Regions from separate parts of the Liquorilactobacillus nagelii DSM 13675 genome, predicted to be linked through region 2. Evidence: a T-box and tRNA genes for the amino acid it is inferred to sense, from the RefSeq annotation. Region 2 holds a T-box; the other holds one or more tRNA genes.
The links. A T-box is a leader RNA that pairs with one kind of tRNA and senses whether it is charged. The one in region 2 lies ahead of leuS (leucine--tRNA ligase), so its partner is inferred to be a tRNA-Leu.
Positions count from the first base shown of each region.

Region 1 (3,423 bases), 1.2 Mb from region 2:
TTACCATTAAACCTTTGCTAACTTTTAACTATAGCTACGCTCATGTGACTAAGGGAAAAACTGTGACCTTAAACGGGAAACAAGCACTTGCTTACTCCAGAATGCGTTATTCCGATCCAGAAGGCGATTATGGCCGGCAAAAGCGACAAAAACAGGTAATTAAAGCGATTGTCAGTAAAGCAATGTCTTCATCAACGATTAGTAATTACAAACAAATTTTAAATACGCTCCAAAATAATATGCAAACCGATCTAAGTTACAATGATATGTTAACAATCGAAACTAACTATAAATCGGCTGCTAGCTCAATCAAATCAGATGTACTTCAAGGCGAAGATGCGACCATTAATGGACTATCTTATCAAGTAGCAACTGCTAAAGAAAAGCAAAAGATTTCAGACAACATTCGCAGTGAATTAGGATTGGATCCTTCTACTGAAACATTTATTGGTCGTATTGATCAGACTTTTTCTGATGATGATGATAGCTACAGTTCTAGTACAACAAACTATAATTCCTATTCTAATAACAATAACGGATATAATAATTATCGCGGTAATTAGAAATTAATTAATTAATTCATCCTAAAAAAACAGTGGAAGCTAAGTTTCAGCTTTCACCGTTTTTTATTTTATCTTAGAATTAAAATCAATTATTTTCTCCAAAGAGATTTACCAAACATGCTCCAAATGCCAGCCCAGCTCCAAAGCCAGTTAACAATGCATACTTGGGCCGTTTACCTGCTTTCAATGCCTGATCAAGCCCAATTGCCACTCCAGCAGAAGATGTATTACCAATTTTAGTCACATTAATTGCAAAACGTTCAAGCGGAATTTCCAACTGCTGCGATAATTGTTCAATTAATCTTAAATTAGCTTGGTGTGGCACCACTAAACCAATTTGCTTAGCTGTAACATGTTGCTCAGTTAAAAAATTCTTTAAATATCGCGGAACATTGTTAGTGACAAAGTCATAGACCGCATGACCATCTTGATAAAAAGCATCTAGTTGTGGATACTGTCCCGCAGCAATTTGCTTAATAACTGGAATTCGTCCGCTATGAATCACTTCCGGTGCTGGTTTTGTTAATAATTTTTCCCCATAAAATAATTCTGCATTTGAATCCGTCGTCGTTGAAAGTAGCACTCCTCCTGCCCCGTCACCAAAGAAAACTGCTGATTTTCGATCCTGAAAATCAAGCATCTTAGAATTAACTTCACTCGCAATGACCATTGCGTGTTGAAACTGACCGCTACGCAAAAATTTTTCAGCAGTACTAAGTGCAAAAATGAATCCCGCACAGGCTGCGCTAACATCAAAAGCTACTGCTTTGGTTGCCCCAATTTTTTGTTGCACCAAAACAGCCGTTGCCGGCGTCAAAGAATCAGGGGTAATTGTCGCGACAATAATCAGATCAATTTCAGCTGCTGCTAATCCACTCGTCTTTAATAATTGTTGAGCAACTTCTGATCCTAAATCTGAAGTGTTTTGTTTGGTTGCATAATAACGTGTCTGAATGCCTGTGTGCTGCTGAATCCAACGATCATTGGTATCCATGATTTGACTCAGTTCTTGATTTGTCACAAGTTTCTTTGGTATATAGTGTGCACTTGCTGTCAATTTTATTGTTTTATTCACAAAAATTCGATCCTTCCATGTTAATGCAAAAAGGAGACTAGCTAAAAAAACTAAGGACCGACGCAAAACAAAATGTTTTACACCGGTCCCTATTATTATGCGGGTAAATGGATTCGAACCATCACGAGTTTTAACACTCACCAGATCCTTAGTCTGACGCGTCTGCCAATTCCGCCATACCCGCAACAACAGATGTAATTATACCAGAAACATCTGTCAAAAACAAGCTCAACTTGCAAAATGCGATCCTAATTTCAACTTTCCATGGCATCGTCCACAAACAAATTTTTGAAGGTTAATTTTCCGTTGACGATAATAACGTTGGCCACAATCACTGCAAACATATAAATAACGAAGTTTAAGCGGTTGTAATTGAGGAACATAACGAATACCTTGAGTAGACATTAATAAATTCTTAAATTCGCCTGCTTGGTGTGTATGTGGTTTTCCCATCAAATGCAGGTGATAATGACACAGTTCGTGTTTAATTACTCCAATCAGTAATTCCGTTTTGCCATGAATAACGACTAATGGATTAATTTCAATATTGTGTGTTACTAACAAATATCGGCCACCCGTAGTTCGTAACCTTGAATTGAAACTAGCCTGATGTTTAAATGGTCGCTGAAAAAACTGTCGCGAAATTTTTTCTGTTAAACGTTGTAGTTTTTGATCATTCCATTCAGACAATTTATTTCCAGAACTCATCATAAACATTAATCGGCAAATGACGCTTATGTTGAGTCTTCAAATACCAGTTTTCAATTTTTTTAGCTGCCGCTTCAGGAATCTCTTTGCCCTCTAAATAATCATCAATGTTCTGATAGGTTACTCCAAGCGCCACCTCATCAGCCAAAGCAGGACGATCCTCTTCTAGATCAGCAGTTGGTGTTTTCAAATACAAATGTTCTGGAGCTTGTAAAACTTTCAATAGTTGTTTCCCTTGACGTTTATCTAACCGCCAAATTGGAGTGATATCAGCACCACCATCCCCATACTTAGTATAAAAACCCGTAATAGCTTCTGCGGCATGATCAGTTCCTACAACTGCACCGTGAAGCGCGCCAGCGACACCATACTGAGCAATCATCCGCTGACGGGCTTTGATGTTTCCCTTATTGAAATCACTAACCTCTAACTTGTTCTCCAATAAGCTTGCAACCATCTGATCAGTAGCCGGTTTAATATTAACCCGAACCGTTTTGTCAGCTTGCATATATTCAATCGCATCCAATGCATCTTGCTCATCAGCTTGATTGCCATAAGGTAATCGAACAGCTATAAATTGATAAGTATCATCCTTTGTTTCCTGTCGCATTTCCGTAATTGCCAGCTGAGATAATTTACCCGTCAAAGTAGAATCTTGTCCCCCAGAAATTCCGAGAACCAAGGTTTTTAGAAAAGGATGCTTCTTCAAATATGCTTTCATGAAATCAATACTCCGTCGAATTTCGGCTTGCGGATCAATTTGTGGTTTAACCCGTAACTCTTTAATAATCTGTTGTTGTAATTTTTTCATTGAATTTCCTCCAGTGGTTAACAATATGTTATATCTTCTATCATCATTTTACGCTTTTTGATTTTCAAATTCATTATTTATTTTGAGCAATCCCAATCATAATTTAGTTTTTATCATTAGCTCCGTTTCTGTTATACTATAAACCAGTTCAGGAAGAAAGTAGGCTATCTATTTTGAAGCAATACGAAAAAATTAATATTTTAGGAATTAAATTTTCTAAATTAACTAATCAGCAACTCTTGCAGCAATTAACACTTGATCTACAA
Region 1 covers NZ_CP049304.1:1,567,835-1,571,257, forward strand. Annotated here, with positions in the region: gene G6O73_RS07970 (LCP family glycopolymer transferase) at 1-563, shown strand, start outside; gene G6O73_RS07975 (beta-ketoacyl-ACP synthase III) at 649-1,638, opposite strand; tRNA gene G6O73_RS07980 (tRNA-Leu) at 1,737-1,822, opposite strand; gene G6O73_RS07985 (SprT family protein) at 1,867-2,346, opposite strand; gene nadE (ammonia-dependent NAD(+) synthetase) at 2,330-3,157, opposite strand; gene G6O73_RS07995 (WecB/TagA/CpsF family glycosyltransferase) at 3,328-3,423, shown strand, end outside.
Region 1: it has a tRNA-Leu gene. The T-box ahead of leuS (leucine--tRNA ligase) is inferred to sense a tRNA for this amino acid. The anticodon was not compared.

Region 2 (3,423 bases):
GACCCACGTAAGTTATTGGCTGACGGAGCACAAGCAATTACTGATACTGTTGAAGAAATTATTGATTGGTTGGGAACACCTGCCGTTAAATAATTTACTTGTTTAGATTAAAAAAACCTGTTCCAAACTTTGGTTTGGTAACAGGTTTTTTTTGCAGAGAAAGATTAGTGATTATGCTCGTAAGTTGCAAAAAGTTGTTGAAGTAATTTAGGATCAGCTAAGACTTGTTTATCTAATTGCTGAACGACTTTTAAGAGTGCTAGATCACCCGTTTCAGCAAAAGTTGAGTGGCTAATCATTTCCTGATCTTTTTCGACATCGGCAAACCATTGTTCTAACTTTTCAGTAAAGCATTTAAAATCTTCTGCTTGACTAATAACAATCAACTCCCTTAGAATTGTTTTCTCTCTACAATTAATATTTTAATTCAGTGTAAGCGCTTTTACAAGTGGATAAAAATTATCTTTAATTGTCTATTTTTCAAAAAGAATTATAAATCAGTTTAAAGACTGTGCTAAAATAGAATTGTTACAGCACATTCCCGAGAGGATTCATTTTATGTGAAGCTGCCTTGTAACCAAATTATTGAATGGGGGAATTTATGTGTCGGAGAGACATTTATTTACATCAGAATCAGTTTCAGAGGGACACCCAGATAAAATTGCTGATCAAATTAGTGATGCCATTTTAGATGCTTTATTAGCAAAGGATCCAAATGCTCGTGTGGCGTGTGAAACAACAGTTACCACTGGATTGGTAGTGGTTGTTGGAGAAATTTCAACCAGTGCTTACATTGATATTCAAAAAGTGGTTCGTCAAACTATCAAGGAAATTGGATATACGGATGGGAAATATGGCTTTGATGGCGACAATTGCGCGGTTATGACAGCTATCGATGAACAATCACCAGATATTGCGCAAGGTGTTGATAAATCCTTAGAAAATCGTGAAGGCCAAGGAGATCCGCTTGATCAAATAGGCGCTGGGGATCAAGGAATGATGTTTGGTTATGCCATTAACGAGACACCTGAATTGATGCCATTACCGATTGCTCTTAGCCATCGATTAATGCGAAAAATTGCTGAAATCAGAAAACAGGGCGTTTTGAGTTATCTAGGACCGGATGCAAAAGCTCAGGTAACAGTTGAATATGACGAGAAAAATCATCCGGCTCGAGTAGATACAGTGGTTGTCTCAACGCAACATAGTGCTGAAACACCGCTTGAAACTATTCGGCGAGACGTAATTGAAAAAGTAATTAAAGCTGTTATTCCAGCTGAGTTATTGGATGACAAGACTAAGTATTTTGTTAACCCAACAGGTCGTTTTGTGATTGGTGGGCCTCAGGGTGATGCCGGTTTAACTGGTCGCAAAATTATTGTTGATACTTATGGTGGTGCTGCACACCATGGTGGTGGTGCTTTTTCTGGTAAGGACGCGACAAAGGTAGATCGTTCTGCAAGTTATGCTGCCCGTTACATTGCTAAAAATATAGTTGCTGCTAAAATTGCATCACAAGTTGAGGTTCAATTGGCTTATGCAATTGGTGTTGCACAACCAGTGTCAATTTCAGTTAATACTTTTGGAACTAGTCAAGTAGAAGACCAACGGTTAGTTGCGGCAATTCGTAAAGTGTTTGATTTGCGGCCAGCAGGAATTATTAAAATGCTTGATTTAAAACGACCAATTTATAAACAAACAGCTGCCTATGGTCATTTTGGTCGAACAGATATTGATTTGCCATGGGAACATACTGATAAAATTGACCAATTAAAAAAAGAATTACAAGTTTAAGTTAATTTCTAAGAAATCAGTTGCAGCTGGCTTAAAATTTTGCTATCATGAGTGCAATACATCAATGAATTAAGGACTAGTAGTTAGAGTTAGCATTTTATTAGAGAAAGTATGGCTGGTGAAAGTACTTATTTGCTGCTTCAAACGAACTCACCTTGAGTAATTTCTGTTGAATTAAGTAGGCAGGAACGGTGGTTTTACCGTTAGCAAACTTTAAGTGTCAGTTTAACGACTGGAAAATAGGTGGTACCGCGAGTTTTGTTTGCTCGTCCTATATTGACTTTTGTCAGTATAGGACTTTTTTTAACTTTTTGAAAGGGAAGGATCTATTTATTATGGCGTACGAGCATCAAAAGATTGAGAAAAAATGGCAGCATTATTGGGAAGCGCATAAAACTTTCAAAGCTACTGAGAATACTGATCAAAAGAAATATTATGCGTTAGATATGTTTCCTTATCCATCAGGTCAAGGACTGCATGTCGGTCATCCAGAAGGGTATACGGCAACCGATATTATTGCACGAATGAAACGAATGCAGGGATTTGACGTCTTGCATCCAATGGGCTGGGACGCTTTTGGCTTGCCGGCAGAACAGTACGCTTTGAATACGGGCCATTCACCACGTGAATTTACCAAAGTTAATATCAATAATTTTCGGCGCCAGATAAAATCACTTGGTTTGTCGTATGATTGGGATCGAGAAATTAATACTACTGATCCTTCATACTATAAATGGACGCAGTGGATTTTTGAAAAATTATACGAGAAGGGCTTGGCATATGAGGCTGAAGTTCCCGTAAATTGGAGCCCAGATTTGGGAACAGTAGTTGCTAATGAAGAAGTCATTGATGGGAAGACTGAGCGTGGTGGTTTCCCAGTTATTCGCAAGCCAATGCGTCAGTGGGTACTTAAAATCACAGCCTATGCTGATCGCTTAATCGATGATTTGGATGATTTGGATTGGCCGGAAAACATTAAAGAACAACAGCGTAACTGGATTGGTCGTTCGATTGGTGCCAGTATTAAATTTGCTGTGGCGGGTAAAGAAAATCTCAATATAGAAGTTTTTTCAACCCGACCTGATACTATTTTTGGTGTTTCTGGTATGGTTTTGGCACCGGAACTGGATTTAGTTAAAGAATTGACAACTCCAGAGCAAAAAGAGGCTGTTGAAGAGTATGTAAATAAAGTAGCTCATAAATCTGATCTAGAACGAACGGATTTGGCTAAAGAAAAAACAGGTGTCTTTACGGGAAGCTATGCAATAAACCCGGTAAATGGTGAAAAAGTACAAATTTGGATTGCTGACTATGTTTTAGCAACTTATGGAACTGGTGCGGTTATGATTGTTCCAGCTCATGATGATCGTGATTATGAATTTGCTAAGAAATTTGCTTTACCGATTGTTCCAGTTATCGAAGGTGGCGATATTGAAAAAGCTGCATATACTGGTGATGGTACACACATCAATTCTGGTTTTTTAAACGGTTTGAATAAGCAGGATGCAATTGATAAAATTATTGATTGGCTCCAAGAAAGACAAATTGGTAAGAAAAAAGTTAATTATCATTTACGAGATTGGCTCTTTTCGCGTCAACGTTATTGGGGTGAACCAATTCCAGTTATTC
Region 2 covers NZ_CP049304.1:302,164-305,586, forward strand. Annotated here, with positions in the region: gene fba (class II fructose-1,6-bisphosphate aldolase) at 1-93, shown strand, start outside; gene G6O73_RS01665 (hypothetical protein) at 165-386, opposite strand; SMK box riboswitch at 524-604, shown strand; gene metK (methionine adenosyltransferase) at 604-1,794, shown strand; T-box leader at 1,850-2,071, shown strand; gene leuS (leucine--tRNA ligase) at 2,130-3,423, shown strand, end outside.